Regions from separate parts of the Nocardia sp. 348MFTsu5.1 genome, predicted to be linked through region 2. Evidence: predicted binding sites of a transcription regulator. Region 2 holds the regulator's gene; each other region holds the start of a gene.
The links. Region 2 encodes LexA, which represses DNA repair genes until DNA is damaged. Its sites were predicted from a motif close to CGAACANNTGTTCG; they were not measured.
Positions count from the first base shown of each region.

Region 1: a site for LexA is predicted at 2,486-2,499, ahead of H290_RS29525 (HNH endonuclease signature motif containing protein). Genes of this name have one in related genera too.
Region 3: a site for LexA is predicted at 2,067-2,080, ahead of H290_RS30125 (HNH endonuclease signature motif containing protein). Genes of this name have one in related genera too.
Region 4: a site for LexA is predicted at 2,596-2,609, ahead of H290_RS0102105 (HNH endonuclease signature motif containing protein). Genes of this name have one in related genera too.

Region 1 is NZ_KB911523.1:53,677-58,087, forward strand. It holds gene H290_RS30910 (DUF1918 domain-containing protein) at 440-742, shown strand; gene H290_RS29525 (HNH endonuclease signature motif containing protein) at 912-2,462, opposite strand; gene H290_RS0123010 (NAD(P)/FAD-dependent oxidoreductase) at 2,755-4,411, shown strand, end outside.
Region 2 is NZ_KB911514.1:259,194-263,604, forward strand. It holds gene hflX (GTPase HflX) at 1-499, shown strand, start outside; gene H290_RS0113780 (acyl-CoA dehydrogenase family protein) at 613-1,755, shown strand; gene lexA (transcriptional repressor LexA) at 1,838-2,557, opposite strand; gene H290_RS31170 (LysM peptidoglycan-binding domain-containing protein) at 2,748-3,254, shown strand; gene nrdR (transcriptional regulator NrdR) at 3,345-3,800, shown strand; gene hrpA (ATP-dependent RNA helicase HrpA) at 3,825-4,411, opposite strand, start outside.
Region 3 is NZ_KB911511.1:131,118-135,528, reverse strand. It holds gene clpB (ATP-dependent chaperone ClpB) at 1-1,968, shown strand, start outside; gene H290_RS30125 (HNH endonuclease signature motif containing protein) at 2,252-3,865, shown strand; gene H290_RS0107020 (MerR family transcriptional regulator) at 3,913-4,411, opposite strand, start outside.
Region 4 is NZ_KB911509.1:444,731-449,141, forward strand. It holds gene H290_RS0102100 (MFS transporter) at 1-1,103, shown strand, start outside; gene H290_RS0102105 (HNH endonuclease signature motif containing protein) at 1,274-2,485, opposite strand; gene H290_RS0102110 (PadR family transcriptional regulator) at 2,855-3,184, shown strand; gene H290_RS0102115 (DUF1048 domain-containing protein) at 3,187-3,549, shown strand; gene H290_RS0102120 (ABC transporter ATP-binding protein) at 3,546-4,319, shown strand; gene H290_RS0102125 (ABC transporter permease) at 4,316-4,411, shown strand, end outside.

The DNA.
Region 1 (4,411 bases), on a different contig from region 2:
AAAGAGATCCCGTAGACACCGCTGACGTGTGTGGGACTATCTTTCAACTGCGTTTCGGCCCGACATCCGGTGGAACTTCACCGTGGCGACGCCGAGGCACCCGACAGCCCGTGTACCAGTACCTCGCGACAACCGAGGCACTGTTGGTGGCCACGGCCATCGCGAGATCGGTCCAGTGCCAAGACCGCGCCGAGTCGGTTGCGTGCGTCCGCCGATAGCTCTCGTCGTAGCTCTTGCGTCGGTTGTCCAGGAGCGAGGACGATCATTGAGTGTGGTGTAAGGCAGCCATGAACGGAAATGAAGTTGCGTCCGCGGATGATTCTGCCGCGGTCGGCCGCCTTCGTGACGTGGGCATTTCACTCCTTGCTCGCAGCCTGGAATCCACCGCTCGGAGACAGACGTCAGGTGATCAGCTACCCGCAGACGAAGGGACGAGAACATGCACGCAAAAGTAGGTGACTGGTTGGTGGTCAAAGGTACGGTGCTCGACACCCCCGATCATTTCGGACAGATTTTAGAAGTCCATTCACCCAACGGTGAACCTCCCTATGTTGTCCACTGGACGCACAGCGATGTCGACGCCGTGGTCGTACCAGGCCCAGACGCGCGCGTCATCACGCCTGAAGAACACGAACACGAAGCACAACGCAGGCAAGACCGAATCAGCGAGATCGAACGCAACATCTCGCAGCACCATCCCCATTCGAGCTCCTCGGCGGCACCGCGTGACAAGGAGACCTGAGGACGTGCTCGACGGGCAGGCATGGGTTGGGCACATCACTGGTTTGAGTGTCATCGCAGCATATTTGGGACAGTAGCCAACTCCGGTCCGGTCACCCGGCAGACCGATCGCACTGACGTCGCCCCACGGCCCGAGCCGCGACGATGCAGAGCGAATCATTTCGCGGCACCTAGTGTGGCGGTGGATCATCGACCTCGGGCGGATCGGGATCGGAGTCGCACTCGCCCGGTGCTTCTCCGCGGAGCTCTCGTTCTCGCGCGGCGGCCGCCTCGCGGCGTTCGGCCAAAAGTGCCGCCCGCGCCCGCGCCAACGCTTCATCGGGATGGTGGACCCGGTTGATCCTGGGCTTGCGTTCAGGGTCGATGTATTCCGGTGGAACCCAAGCGATCTTGCCCGCGTCGGGTCCATCAGGAACAACAAACGTTCGCCATTGACCGGGCCCGTCCCCGACCAACCGGTTGTGCGGCCCACACGCCCACGCCAGACTGTCGATATCGGTCAACCCGCCATCAGCCCAATCCTTTGCCCCATGGTGGGCCTGAGACCACGCCGCAGGTTGATCACAACCCGGGTGAGTACAACCGCGCTGGGCAGCGACCATCGCCATCCGCTGCCACATCGAAGCACCACGGCGCGCCCGCCCGTAATAGAGGACCTCACTGGAACCGTCTTTGAACACCGCCAGATTCGGATCGCAGTCAGCGGCCAGATCGATAAGGTCCTGGACCGGAATGTCCACCCCTGTTGCGGTGTGCGCCACACCCGCTGCGGCCTCGAGGTCAGCCTTGCTCAACGTGATGATCAACTGCGCCGGCAGACCATTGTGGGTGTTACCGAGCTGACCAGAGGAAATCAGATACTTCAGCATCGCCGAGAGGGCATCGTGGTTGCGCTGGTCCTGGCTGCGCGAATCGAGTTGCGCCGCCGCCCGCAGCACCTCGGCATCGATCCCCGGATCATCAGCAGCACCCGACGGCGAATCCGGGTTGCCCGGATCGTTCATACCGGGCGCCGCCCAAATAGCCAGCAACACATCGAACAACGCCAGCGTCGTGGGATCGAGACGACCAGTGATCTTGCCCATCAGATCTTTATCCTGCCGCCCACGGTGCAGGCTGCGTTTGCGGACCCGATCACCCTCGTCGGTCAACGACCCGTCCGGATTGAGATGCGCGATCAGCCGATCACCCAGCGCAGACAGCCGGATCGGGGTGTAGTCGGCAGCAAATCCTGCCATCGTCCGCTCCGCGCTCGCGCGTTCCTCAGCCGCAATATTCGACGGGATCTCGTCGAGAGTGCCCAAGACGGCATGGATGTGGTCGAGATCAATCACCCCCCGCCGCAGCAACTCTGACGTGGCCGGACACACCGGATCGAGAACATCACCAGTCGGAGTGATCCGCGAGACGAGATTGTTCATCGCCGCGATCCGGCGTTTGACAGCACCATCACCCAGGCGCAGTTGACCTTTCAAAAACCCGTACGTCGAGGGATACCCGGCTTTCGCGTACGCCCGGCGGGCATCGATCCCGGCCGCGGCAGTCAGCCCGGCATACGACAACTTCCGTGATCCGACCTCAATCTTCTCCACCAGCCGGGCGCTCTGCTCATCGGACAACACCGACAGATCGGCAGCCAGGAGCCGCTCGATCGCCGCCTCCACCTCGGCGGCCGCACTGACCGCATCCGGAACCGGCGCGGCTGCTGGTGTATCCGACATCGACCCCCCCCGGACCAACTCTTCGAAAGTATGTTCCCAGGATAACGCGGCCCACCGACAAGCTCCCCGACGAACGACGGGACGAAGGCTAGCCCGACCGGCAGCCCCTGCACCCAGTCGCTGACTAGCTACCAGCTCTTCAGATCGACATGGCACCGTCGAGCACTGTCCACTGGGCGGAAGTCTGTCTTCTGCAGCACCAGTAGCTACGGGTGTAATCGGTCCGTCCGACAGCATGGCTGCCAGCTCAGCCACATGGGATCAACGAATCCATCCGACGGGAAAGGCCCCAATGACCGCGTTGTCCAATACCGCCGAAGCCGAGTCGTCCAGCACCAGCATTGAATCTACGAATGGTCTTGCTGCGGCCATCGATCAGGCCGATCCTGGCGCTCTTCTCATGTCGATGGTGCACATCACGGGGGACCTGGCACTACTCGACGAGTTCGAAGAGAAGCTCGGCGTGGCCATGGAGATGCTCAGCACCGATGCCTCACGGACTCACTACGGCGCTGCTAGCGGGGCCGATATACCCCCACCAGGGCAATACCCGAAGAGCGTCATCGCTGATATTCGTGAGCGTGCCAGGTTGGTGCTGACCGAGGACCTCACACCCAAGATGGGGACACCCGATCCTGAGTTGTTCTGCCGAATGGCCTCACTCTGCGCGGCCGGCACGGTAACCGAAGAGTTTGTTCCTTTGCTGCTTGAGCAAGCCGGATTTCACAACGGGCAGCGTGTCGTTCCGGTCACCAAGAAGCCCCCGGCGGATCACGATGTCATCGTGATCGGTGCCGGAATGATCGGCCTCAACGCCGCGATCAAACTTGGTCAGGCCGGATTCAATTACACAGTCTTCGAGTCACGAGATGATATCGGTGGCACCTGGACGCGCAACATCTATCCCGGTGCCGCAGTGGACACTCCGAGCCATTACTACTCGTACTCGTTTGAACTCAACCCCGACTGGTCGATGTACTACCCCACAGGGCCTGAGTACCTGAATTATCTACATGGCGTCGCCGACAAATATGACCTGTACAAAAAAATACGATTGTCCACTCGAGTCGAATCCGCTGAGTGGAGCGATTCCGACCAGAAATGGACTGTGGTCACCCGCGACGGCCGCGGTGGCGTGGAACGCCACACCGCCACATCAGTCATCACCGCCCTCGGAGTGCTCAACTCAGCAAACATCCCAGACATCCCTGGACTGGGCAGTTTCAACGGGCGCGTCGTCCATACGGCCGAATGGGACCCCACCGTTGACCTGGCCGACAAACGCGTTGTGGTTGTCGGAACTGGTTGCACGGCCGTGCAAGTCGTCGCCAATATCGTCGACACCGTTGCTTCCCTTGACGCGGTGGTGCGTAGCCCGCACTGGATCGTTCCCGAGAAAGCAGTAGTTCGCCACGTACCTGAAGGCGAGAAATGGGCGATGCGGCATCTGCCGTTCTTCCAGGAGTGGTTCCGTTTCAAGGCCTACTGGCTCGCCTCTGACAACCTCTGGGTGATGCCGCGGATCGATCCAGAATGGGCGGCCACTCACCTTTCGGCGTCGCCGACCAATGACCTCCTCTTGCAGACTTCCATGCAGTACCTTGAACGTACGTTCGCCGATCGTCCAGACCTCAAGTCCAAACTCACGCCGACGATCAGGCCCTATGCCAAGAGAATCGTCAAAGATCCCGGCTATCTCGAGGCCCTCAAGCGCGACCACGTCACCCTGCACCGAGCCTCACCGGTGGAAGTGCATCCCGACGGCGTGACCCTGGATGACGGCACGTTTGTAAAGGCGGACGTAATACTTCTGGCGACCGGATTCCGGCTGGAGTACGTGTCGTCAATCAACGTTGTCGGCCGTGGCGGCAACAAACTGGCTGACCTGTGGAAAAATGGCGAGGACCCCCGGGCGTACTTAGGGATACAGGTTCCGGGATTTCCGAACC
Region 2 (4,411 bases):
GCCGACCCAACTGGTGGAGGCGTTCCGCTCGACCCTCGAAGAGGTCGCGGACGCAGACCTCTTGCTGCACATCGTCGATGGTTCGGACCCGATTCCCACCGGTCAGATCAGCGCAGTGCGCAAGGTCATCGAAGAGGTGATCCACGACGAGAAGGCGTCCACACCGCCGGAGCTGCTGGTGATCAACAAGATCGACGTCGCCGACCCGACTGTGCTGACTCAGTTGAGGAGCCTGTTCCCCAAGGCGGTCTTCATCTCGGCCGCCACGGGCGAAGGTATCCCGGAACTTCTCGAGCGGGTTCGTGAGTCGGTGTCGAGGCACGATGTCCACGTCAGTGTCCGAGTGCCGTATTCCCGCGGTGATCTGGTCTCACGCATCCATGCCGAAGGCGATGTGTCGAGCGAGAAGCATGGTGCCGACGGCACCGAGATCGTCGCCAGCGTTCCCTCGGCACTGGCCAATGCACTGGCCGAGTTCGCCGCGCCCCATCTGTTCTGAATCCGGGCCTGGACAGGTCGTCTTGCCCTGACTGAGCGCTCCTTGGGTTGAATGTAGAATCCAGTTACAGTTGCTGGCAACCTCGTTTGGACACCCTCGTTATGGAGACTTTGATGGAACGCACGATTTTCGAGCCTGAGCACCTCCTCTACCGCGATTCGTACCGCAGCTTCCTCGAGCAGCATGTGGCGCCGCACCACGCCCGCTGGGAAGAGCAGAACATCGTCGATCGCGACGTGTGGATCGAAGCCGGTAAGAACGGCTTCCTGGCCGTTGACGCGCCCGAGGAGTTCGGTGGCGGCGGAGTCGACGACTTCCGCTATCAGTGCATCGTCTCCGAGGAATCCGCACGCGGTGGGTTCAGCGGCCTGGGATTCACCCTGCACAACGATGTCATCGCGCCGTACCTGCTGGAGTTGACCAACGACGAGCAGAAGGCGCGCTGGCTCCCGGGATTCACCTCCGGTGAGCTCATCACCGCCATCGCCATGACCGAGCCCGGAACCGGCTCGGACCTGCAAGGGATCAAGACGACCGCCAAGAAGGACGGCGATCACTGGGTGCTCAACGGATCGAAGACCTTCATCACCAACGGCATCAACGCCGACCTGGTGATCGTGGTCGCGCGCACCGATCCCGAGGCCGGCGCCAAGGGTTTCTCCCTGCTGGTCGTCGAGCGCGGCATGCCCGGCTTCGAGCGCGGCCGCAACCTCGACAAGGTCGGCATGAAGGCGCAGGACACCGCCGAACTGAGCTTCGACAACGTCCGCGTACCCGCCGAGAACCTGCTCGGTGAAGAGGGACTCGGCTTCATCTACCTGATGCAGAACCTGCCGCGCGAGCGCCTGTCGATCGCCGTGGTCGCCGCTGCCTCCATGGAGAAGGTCCTGGAGACCACCGTTCAATATTCCAAGGACCGCAAGGCTTTCGGGCGTTCGATCGGCAACTTTCAGAACACCCGCTTCCTGCTGGCCGAGCTGGCCACGTCCACGACGACGACGCGCGTGTTCGTCGACCACTGCATCGGGCTGCTGAACGAGAAGAAGCTGACCGTCCCCGATGCCGCGATGGCCAAGTACTACGCCACCGAGAATCAGGTGCACCTGATCGACCGCTGCCTGCAGCTGCACGGCGGCTACGGCTACATGCGTGAATACTCCGTCGCGAAGGCGTTCCTGGACTCACGCGTGCAGACCATCTACGGCGGCACCACCGAGATCATGAAGGAAGTCATCGGACGCAGCCTCGGGGTCTGATCACTCAAACATCAACGCGCCGAACGGCAGAAGGCGGGTGCACCGGATCTCCGGTGCACCCGCCTTTTTCGCATGTGTGTCTCTAGAGTCGCCGCATCACTGTCACAACTTTGCCCAGGATGACCGCATCGTTGCCGGGGATGGGATCGAATACCGGGTTGTGCGGCATCAGCCACACGGCGTCTTTGGTGCGCTTGAAGGTCTTGACCGTGGCCTCGCCATCGATCATCGCGGCCACGATGTCTCCGTTGTCGGCGACGTTCTGCTGGCGTACGACCACCCAGTCACCGTCGCAGATCGCGGCGTCGATCATCGATTCGCCCACCACCCTGAGCAGGAAGAGCGAACCCTCGCCGACGAGTTCCTTCGGGAGCGGGAAGACGTCTTCGACGGCCTGTTCGGCGAGGATCGGGCCACCGGCCGCGATCCGGCCGAGGACCGGGACAAATGTCGGCGTCGGAAGTGATTCGTCGGGTGCCTGCACCTGACCGGCAGCCGTGGCCGGGTTGAGGTCGGTGTCCTGGATGTTTACCGCGCGGGGACGGTTGTTCTCGCGCTGCAGGAAGCCTTTGCGTTCGAGTGTGCGGAGCTGGTGGGCGACCGACGACGTCGAGGTCAGGCCGACGGCGTCACCGATCTCCCGGATGCTCGGCGGGTAGCCGCGCTCGCGGACCGAGGCGCGGATGACCTCGAGTACGGCTTTCTGGCGGGCGGTCAGTGAGCCTTCTGCCAGCGGTCCGGTGGCGACCACGGTGGTGGCGGCTCCGTCCGACGGCGTCGGGGGCTGGGTTGTATCGGCCATCAGGTCCTCCAGTTCGTGCGGTATCGGGCGGGGTCCATGTGGACAAAGGTAGTGCAAATCATCACAAGTCTCAAACATTTGTTCGATCAGGCGTGGCGCTTGTCGGAACCCCGTGATACAAATCGAACACTCTTTCAATCGAACGAGTGATCGAATGCACCATCGATCCGATGATCCGAGGACTGAACCCATGACTGCAGCCACCACCATCATCCGGCCGGCCACAGCTCGGCCCGTTCACCACGCCGAGAGCGCTACCGTTCCGCGTACCAAGCGGCCCTTGCGGCCCGCGGACACCGCCCGTCCGGCCGATCGCCGGCTGCCTGCTCAGCGCCGCGTGGCCGTCTCCTGCGCCGAATCGCGCAACACCGAACAACGAATGCCGACCGCTCGCGAGAAGGTCTTCGCCCGTCGGCGCGCCTGGGCGGCCGGCGCCGTCGCGGGAATCGGTCTGATGCTGATCGTTGCATTCATGACCTTCTTCGGCGGCGTGATGGAGCAGTCTGCTGATCCGGGGCGCGTCGGCACCCAGGTCGTCCGGGTTCAGTCGGGGGAGTCGTTGGGGGCCATCGCTTCCCGGATCGCACCCGAGATGCCGGCCGAAGCCGTCGTGGCAAAGATCATGGAGCTCAACGCGATGAGCAACTCGGCATTGTCGGTGGGGCAGGCGCTGGTCACGCCGGTCTACGTCAGGTAGATGATGCAGGGGCCCACAGCCCGGGCGGTATCCTCGGAACCACAGCGTCTGGTCACTCCGCCCAGGCCGTCGACCGTCGAGGAATCGTGCATGCATTGCCCGTTTTGCAAGAACGAGGACACCCGCGTAGTCGATTCGCGGGTGGCGGACGAGGGACAGGCAATCCGTCGTCGCCGTGCCTGTTCGGAGTGCGGACGCCGTTTCACCACGGTGGAGACCGCGGTGCTCTCGGTGGTCAAACGGACCGGCGTCACTGAACCTTTCAGCCGCGAGAAGGTCATGCGCGGCGTCCGCCGGGCCTGCCAGGGCCGAGCTGTCGACGATGACAAGTTGCAGCATCTTGCGCAGCAGGTCGAGGAAGCCGTCAGGGCCTCGGGTTCGGCCGAAGTTCCGGCCAACGAGGTCGGTCTTGCGATTCTCGGTCCGCTCCGCGATCTCGACGAGGTCGCGTACCTTCGCTTCGCCTCCGTCTACCGCTCATTCGACTCGGTGGACGACTTCCAGAAAGAAATCGACGATCTCCGGTCCGGCAAGTCCGAATCCTGACTCCCCGCGAATTTTGCGTTGGGGTCAGCGCAGGTCGCGAATTGCCTTGATGGCGCGCTTCTCTGAGATCGGGTACGCGGTTCGCAGCTGTTGAGCGAACAGCCCGACACGCAGCTCCTCGACGATCCAGCCGGCGGCTTCGCTGACCGCATCCTGACGTTCCGACGGCATCATCCGTAGGTGACTGGTCCAGGCCGCCACGACCCGGTCGACGGTGGCCATCGACGCGGCATCCCTCGCTGCCGACGCCGGCAACTGATCGAGTCGCGCCAGCGCGGCATCGAGGTAGCGGGGAATCTCCGTCAGATGCTCGCCACCGGTGGCGGAGATGAATCCGTCGAAAACCAACTCGCCGAGTTGGTCGCGTACATCGTCGGCAGCGTCGGCGACCGTCGTCGCCTCGATCGCGGTCCGCAGCGGGGCCACCCGGGCCAGAACTGCCGCGGCCTGACGCAACTTGGTGGTCGCCCGGCCGGTGACCTGACCCGCGACATGGGTGCGCAGCGCCGCGTAATCGGCTGCCGACCACACAGTGGGCTGTGCCGGAACAAGATCGATGACCGCAGCGCGGACGCAATCGGCGAGCAACGCGGCCGCGGTGGGATACGGGC
Region 3 (4,411 bases), on a different contig from region 2:
CGTCGGACAAAGAACAACCCGGTCCTCATCGGCGAACCCGGCGTCGGTAAGACGGCGATCGTTGAGGGTCTCGCCCAGCGCATCATCGCCGGCGACGTTCCCGAGAGCCTGCGTGGCAAGACCGTCGTCTCCCTGGACATGGGTTCGATGGTCGCCGGTGCCAAGTACCGCGGTGAGTTCGAGGAGCGCCTGAAGGCAGTCCTGGAAGAGATCAAAGGCTCTGCAGGACAGGTCATCACGTTCATCGACGAGCTGCACACCATCGTGGGTGCCGGTGCCACCGGCGACTCCGCGATGGACGCCGGCAACATGATCAAGCCGATGCTCGCCCGCGGTGAACTGCGGATGGTGGGTGCCACCACCCTCAGTGAATACCGTCAGTACATCGAGAAGGACGCGGCCCTCGAACGTCGTTTCCAGCAGGTGTATGTCGGGGAGCCTTCGGTCGAAGACGCCATCGGCATCCTGCGCGGACTGAAGGAGCGCTACGAGGTGCACCACGGCGTGCGCATCACCGACTCCGCGTTGGTCGCTGCCGCGACGCTGAGTGATCGGTACATCACCGCGCGCTTCCTGCCGGACAAGGCAATCGACCTGGTCGACGAGGCCGCATCCCGGCTGCGAATGGAAATCGATTCGCGCCCAGTCGAAATCGATGAGGTCGAGCGGGTCGTCCGCCGGCTCGAGGTCGAAGAGGTCGCTCTCGAAAAGGAGACCGACGCAGCATCGAAGGTACGGCTGGACAAGCTCCGCCAGGAGCTGGCCGACCAGCGCGAGAAGCTCAACGAGCTCTCGGCCCGCTGGCAGGGAGAGAAGAACGCCATCGACTCGGTGCGCGACCTCAAGGAACGCCTCGAAACCCTTCGCGGCGAATCCGAGCGGGCCGAACGTGACGGCGATCTGGGCCGGGCAGCCGAACTCCGGTACGGCACGATCCCGACTTTGGAAAAGGAGCTCGACGCCGCCGTGGCGAAGTCGGGTGCTGACTCTACCGGCGACGTGATGTTGCAGGAGGAGGTCGGACCGGACGATGTGGCACAGGTGGTTTCGGCCTGGACCGGTATCCCCGCCGGGCGCATGCTCGAAGGTGAAACCACCAAACTGCTGCGGATGGAGCAGGAACTCGGATCCCGGGTGATCGGCCAGAAGCTTGCAGTCGAAGCGGTGTCCGACGCAGTGCGCAGGGCCCGGGCCGGAGTTGCCGACCCGAACCGGCCGCTGGGTTCGTTCCTGTTCCTCGGCCCGACCGGCGTCGGTAAAACCGAGCTGGCGAAGGCTCTTGCCGAGTTCCTGTTCGACGACGAACATGCCATGGTCCGCATCGACATGAGCGAGTACGGCGAAAAGCACAGCGTGGCAAGGCTGGTGGGTGCACCTCCGGGCTACGTCGGCTACGAGGCCGGCGGCCAGTTGACCGAGGCGGTGCGGCGTCGCCCCTACACGGTGGTGCTGTTCGACGAGGTCGAGAAGGCACATCCGGACGTGTTCGACATCTTGCTGCAGGTCCTTGACGAGGGTCGTCTGACCGATGGTCAGGGACGTACGGTCGACTTCCGCAACACCATCCTGATCCTGACGTCCAACCTGGGTTCGGGTGGAACCAAGGATCAGGTGATGGCAGCGGTGCGGTCGGCGTTCAAGCCCGAGTTCATCAACCGCCTCGACGATGTCGTGGTGTTCGATGCACTCACCCCGGACCAACTGGTCTCGATCGTCGACATCCAGTTGGGTCAGCTCGGCAAGCGCCTGGCGCAACGCCGGCTCGATCTGGAGGTCTCCGAGAACGCCAAGAAGTGGCTTGCCACACGCGGATTCGACCCGCTCTACGGTGCTCGTCCGCTGCGCCGGCTGGTTCAGCAGTCCATCGGCGACCAGCTCGCGAGGGCATTGCTGGCCGGTGACATCACCGACGGCGACGTCGTCCCGGTGAACACGAGCGCCGACGGTGAGACCCTGTTGGTCGGCTGATCGGTCGGGCCTGACCACAGGCCCGCGGCACAAACTCCCTGCACCACATTTGGTGCAGGGAGTTTTGTCTTTCTGGGCATTGGCTCGTCGACGTGGATCGAACATACGTTTGACAGCGAGAGATCTGTGGGATAGACTCGAAGACAGCGCATTCCCCTGATGACGAATCATTCCGAAGTCTCCTTCCCGTATTCGTCCGTATCTGCCCAGGGGTCCTCAATTGTCAGAGCTAACCGGTTTCGATGTAACACCCGAGGGTGTGTTGTCGAGGTTGGATGCTGCCGTGGCGGATTTGGCCGCGGTGAATCTGACGGTGTTGTCCGATGAGGATTGTGTCCGGTTGGTGGACGGGATCGAGGGCGTCAGCCGGCGGTTGCAGGCGGCTGGGTTGCCGGTCCTTCGCGAAGTTACTGTGCGACGGGCATTTTCGAAGGCCGGTTTTGGCTCCCCGGTCGCGATGCTCAAGAACCTGCTGCGGCTGCGGCCCGGGGTGGCTCGTAAGCGACTGGAAGCAATGGACGCTCTGACGTCATCGATGACACCCAGCGGCGAGGTCATCGAACCGCGGTTCCCGGAGACGGCCGCGGCGTTGCGTGACGGTGTGATCGATCTGGATCATGCGGCGATCGTCATGGATGTGATGGCCAAGATCCCCTCGAAAGTCGATGCGGAACAGCGGGAGAACGCCGAGGCCGCGTTGGCGCAGCTGTGCCAGCGGTACACCCCGCCAGAGGTGGAGCGGATCGGTGACCGCATCGTGGAGTATCTCGATCCCGATGGAACGTTGACCGACGACTCGGACCGTGCACGCCATCGGGGCCTGAGTCTGGGTAAGCAGTCCACGAACTTGATGTCGAAGATCACGGGGCATCTCGACCCGGTGACGCGCGCATTGCTCGACGTGATGCTGTCGGTCTGGGCGGCGAAGGGGATGAACAATCCTGGAGACCCGCTGTCCCCGTCCGGTGCGATCGATGATCCGGCCCTGGACAAAGACATCCTGCAGGCCGCTGCGGACAACGACATTCGTAGTCAGGCGCAACGCAATCACGATGCGCTGAAGGCCGCGCTGTTGTATTTGATCGAGTCCGGGCAAATGGGGAAGTCGCATCGTGGTCTGCCGGTCCAGGTGATCATCTCGATGACCAAAGACCAGCTGGACGATGCGGTGCAGTCATCACCTGCCGGTGGAGATGTGGTCGCTGACAACGTCGACCACAACGATGCCGAGGCCGAGGCGCCAGTCGATGCGGAGCCGGAGGTGACACCCAAATCAGAGCCGCGCCCGTATGGCTCAGGAGTGGCGTATACGGCAACCGGAACGATTCTGCCTATCGGGGATGCGGTGAAACTCGCTGTGCGCAGCGATAAATCGTTGGCGATCTTCGAGAATCACTCGAACGAAGTCCTGTACTTCGGGCGGGCTCGTCGGTTGGCGAGCGAGTCACAGCGGTTGGCGATGTTTGCTGCTCATCGCGGCTGTTCGACGCCGGGATGTTCAAATCCGGCGATGTGGGCTGAAGCGCATCACGTGCTGGCCTGGTTGCTCGGCGGTTTCACTGACATTGTGAATGAGGCACCGGCATGTCCGCAGCACCACAAACTGATCGGGCCGGGGGTCAATCAATGGCAGACGGTGATGCTGACCGAAGGGCCGGATGCGGGTCGGTGTGCGTGGATTCCACCGGTCTTCATCGATCCGGAACGTAAACCGATGGTCAATCGTGCCCATCATCCCGATGAGGCCCTCGCCGAGGCGCGCGAGTTGATGCGGTCCCGCCGTCTGGAGCAACTTGAACAACGAAAACGTGAGTTCGGGGTGTCACCTTCAGATCTGCCGAAAGAGCCTCCGCCGAAAGATTCAGGGAGAGATCCCGAACCCGGCCGGCCGGAATGAGGCCGGCCGGTGCTCAAAAGCCAAGCGCTGCATTCGGAAGGCGCCGATCAGCGAACGAAATCTACCTGGACTTCGGTGACCCAGTCGGATTCGTCGTCGGCCATTTCCAGGTAGGTTTCCCGCCCCTGGCCGGTGAGGGTGAATCCCTGATCGGTGACCCATCGGTTGAGGGTCTGGTAGGACGAGTCGATCGAATCCATGGCGCCGTGGTGGATCAGTGACGCGACCTCGCCTCCCGGGATCTCGAAGGTCTCGAGCCCGTCGACGGATTCGGACAACACCGGGAATGTCGCGTGCACCCACACGGCATCCTCTGAGTCTTCCGGAGCAGGGGAGTAGTACGCGACACTCGGACCCACCGGCGTCACTCCCGCGGCGCCGAGCGCCTCGATGACGCGCGGATAGAGCGGACGGATGACGGGTCCTATGTCCTCGTTGGTGGTGCTGGCGGCCAGCGCGCGTAGACCCACATTCTTCGTCGGTGCAACGGTTTTGGTGGTGATGGATGGTGTGGACATGCCGTCCTCGCTTTCGATTAGTCGGAGC
Region 4 (4,411 bases), on a different contig from region 2:
CAGTGCTGGCGTGCACGATCCCGACGTCCAAGGACTCGACAACCCACAGGTTCGACTGGATCGGTTCGTTCACCTCGGCAGCCGGCATCGGTCTACTGGTCTTCGGACTCATCGAGGCACCCCATCGAGGGTGGCTCGATCCACTGTCGTTGCTCGCACTGATCGGCGGACTGGTGCTCATCGGGGTGTTCTGGTGGTGGCAGCTGAAAAACACCGACCCGCTGCTCGACGTCCGGCTGTTCAACAACCGAGCCTTTTCCGCAGGCACCCTCAGCATCACGGTGCAATTCCTTGTCATCTTCGGAATTTTCCTGGTGCTGCTGCAGCAGTTGCAGCTCGTCTTCGGGTACTCGCCTCTCAAGGCAGCGGTCGCCCTGCTTCCGATGGTCATATTGGTGATGGTGTTCTCACTGGTCGGGAACTGGCTGACCACGAAAACAAGCCTGCGACTCATTCTGGTGTTCGGCATGGTGGCGATGGGTGTCGGCGCTATCTATCTCGGCGCGGTCCACCCCGACGACTACAAGACCATCGTCGTCGCCATGCTCATCCTGGCCGTCGGACTGGGTATCGCGACGGCGCCGTCGACCACCGCGATCATGGTCAACACACCCACCGACAATCAGGGTGTCGGTTCGGCAGTGAACGACACCGCCCGAGAACTCGGCTCGGCCATCGGCATCGCGGTCGGAGGAAGTCTCTTGGCCGCCGGTTACACCCAGAACATCGCGCCCGTTGCCCAGGACGCCGAGGCCTCGATGCAACAACTGTCCACGCAGCTCGACGCCGCTGGGCAAACCGCGCAGGCCCAGGAAGTTGCGGCAGCCTCTGAGTCCATCGGCGAGCACATCACCAACACCCTTGCCGAAGCACTTCAGGTCGCAGCGCAACTGTCGCCGGTCGATCCGGAGCTTGCCGCACGCATCAGCAGCGGTGCCATCGACGCCTTCGAAGGTCCGATGGGCACGTCCTGTATCGCATTGGGCGGCGTCTGTCTGGCAGCGGCAATCGGCTTGGCGTTCCTGACCCCCAAGCAGATCGACGACGGCACGGCCGAACGTGCTGCCGCCGCAGAGCAGGCCAAGGCAGACATCACCGAGTGACGTCGGCGGGTAGCCGCCCGGCCGCAAGACGTGGTGGTGCTGCCGCCGCAGCACGTCTGGACGGCAGCACCCCGCGGATTTCACACTATGGAGTTGTCAACGGTACATGCGCGGTCCCGACGAGAAGCCGGGTGCGACAAGGGAAGTCAGTGTTCGATCGACCTGCAGTGTCAGGCGGCGAGGGTAAGCGTTCGACGGTTGTAGGCCGGTAGCGGTTTTCGAAGTGGATCGACGTCGGCCGGCGGGATCAGCCACGGATGGCCGTCGTCGCCCATGATCACGTCCCAGTCGGTGTTGTGGACCGCCATGTGGCAGGTACGGCACAACAGGCATCCGTTCTCCAGGGTCGTGGCGCCACCGTCCACAAAGTGCTTGATGTGATGGCAGTCCGACCAGGTGGCATGTGCACCGCATTTCACGCAGCAGGCATCGCGGATGATGATTGCTTTCCGGACCAGTCCGGTGAACAGGCGTTTCGGTGGACTGATATCGATCGGGACTTGCTGCCCGCCGAGGGTGATCGAGGTGATCGAGGAATCACAGGCCAGCGCAGCGGCAGTTGCTTCGGTGACCGGCCCCATCCAGGGCAGCGAGGAAGCCTCGGGATGGTCGGCGGGCACGGTCACCATCACCTCGGTCCGCGGCGCGGACACCAACGTCTGGCCACCACCACCACAGTCCAGGAGTTGATGTAGCGCATCAGCGCGACGCTGCGTCGGGGTTCGCGCGTCGTCAGAACCATCCGGTTCAGGACGTGCCCTGGACCAGAAGTCCAACGCGGAGAACAACTTCTCTCCGATCACCGCATCAACGTCGAACTTGCCGACCAGGCGTCCGTCGCTGACCGCATAATCCACACTGTTCAGTGACCGATCTTCTGCAGGCGGTGGCCCACCGGTGTCCCTGGCCACCTCGTTCCCCAGGGCTCGGGCTGCCGCGCCGATCGCAGCCGGTGGGGCTCCGGAGATGGCGTGGCTCAACAGTTTCCGCTCAGCACCAACCCGATCCACGTCCGTCATCGGATCCTGCGACCGGTCGACGACATGTGCAACACCCTTCACCACCGCATCCACATGCTCGGAGGACAGGAACCCGTCTCGCGAATAGCCGGCGGTGCGATCCAAATCAGACAATCCCGAACCGATGCGTAGCCACCGATACGCCGAAGCTGGCGCGGCACCGTTGGCCTGCAACAATTTTACTGTTGTCGACCCCGCTTTGCGCGCCATACCCGATGCATCGATCACCCCAGCACACACTGCAAGTTGATGATCGGCCGCGTTACGCAGAGTGATCAGGTCTTTCGTCATACCCAGCACCGCCTTGGGGTCATCAGGTATGACCAGGTCGACCAGGGAATCGACCATATCGAGCAGTCGCATCACAAACACCTCCAGGCACGAAGCAATAGGAAGGTTGACCAATGCTCTTGGGAAGGTGTTTCTTCGACTCGTCGTAGTCTCGATGATCAACTGATTCCAGAGTAGCTGATCGAACATACCTTCGCAAGGCTGATCTGCATCAATTTTCCTCGCGCACAACAGCTTCCGCAGTAGTGCACGCCTGTCTCACGCGGACACAGCCCGCGGCGCCGAATCTATCAGCACCGTCTGACAGGAGAATCTGGCCAGACCGAGGACCACGCCTTGCCGCCACCCGGGCCACCTGCTATTCAGCATTGCTATGTACTGGTACTCGGTGTAACTTGGTACCAGTACTCAGCAACACAGACTAGACAGAGGGGGTGAGTGATGGGCAATCAGATGACGGAGATGCTCAAGGGCACGCTCGAGGGCATTGTGCTCGCGCTGCTGGCCGATCGTCCCGCTTACGGATACGAGATCACCACGCTGCTGAGGGAGCAGGGATTCTCGGATCTCGCCGAAGGCACCGTCTACGCCTTGCTCATTCGCATCGAGCAGCGAGGCTTCGTGGATGTGGTGAAGGTGCCGTCCGAGAAAGGGCCGCCGCGGAAGGTGTATTCGATCAACGCCCAAGGGCGCGAACAACTCAACGAATTCTGGACCACATGGAAGTTCCTCACCGAACGTATCGAACGACTTCAAGACAAGGAGACGTAATCATGACCAACTGGATGACGAAAATCGTCGGCTCGCTCGAGCAAAAAAGGGAGTACAAGAAGCACCAATCACGCATTGATTCGCTTCCCGAGCCCTACCTCACGTCCGGGAAAGCCCTCCAGCGGTACCTCACGTACTACGGAGGTCTCACCGACGGCGAGACGATCGTCAAGATGCTCGGCGACTTCGTCGACCTCTGGGAGCGAGCCGCCGTCGACGGCACCCCGGTCCGCGACATCGTCGGCGACGACCCGGTCGAATTCGCCGAGACGTTCGCCCAGGCCTACAACGGACGGCAGTGGATCGACAAGGAGCGCGCCCGCCTCACCAAGGCCTTCGAAGACGCGGAACGAGGCCAGAAATGACCGCGGCCGCAGCGATCCGGGTGCAGGGTCTGGAGAAGTCGTACAACGACTTACATGTGCTGCGCGGCGTCGACTTCACGGTGCCTACCGGCAGCATCTTCGCCCTGCTCGGCTCGAACGGGGCGGGCAAGACCACGGTCATCAAGATCCTCGCGACCTTGCTCCGACAGGATGCCGGCACTGCAAGCGTGGACGGCTTCGACGTCGCCGCGCAGCAACAAAGTGTGCGAGAGTCGATCAGCCTCACCGGACAGTTCGCTGCCGTGGACGAAATCCTCAGTGGCCGAGAGAATCTCGCACTGGTCGCACGGCTACGGCATCTGAAGAGCCCCGGCACGATCGCCGGCGAACTGCTCGACCGCTTCTCGTTGACCGAGGCCGGCGACCGGAAAGCCTCGACCTATTCGGGCGGAATGCGCCGCCGCCTCGACATCGCGATGAGCCTCATCGGGAACCCGCCTGTCATCTTCCTGGACGAACCGACCACCGGGCTCGATCCCCAAGCGCGCCTTGAGGTGTGGAAGACGGTGAAGGAACTCGCCGACACCGGCACCACTGTGCTGCTCACGACGCAACACCTGGACGAGGCCGAGTATCTCGCCGACCAGATCGCGATCCTCCACGAGGGCCGGATCGTCGTCAGCGGCACGTTCGCCGAACTCCAACAATTGCTGCCGCCCGCGAAGGTCGAATACGTCGAGAAGCAGCCCACCCTCGAGGAGGTCTTCCTCGCAATAGTCGGCAAATCCCCTACGAGCCGGGAGGAATGATGATCACCACCGCGCACTTCTACAAAGACACCACTGTCCTGACGGGGCGGTCGCTGCGCCACATCCTGCGCAGTCCGGACACCATTATCACC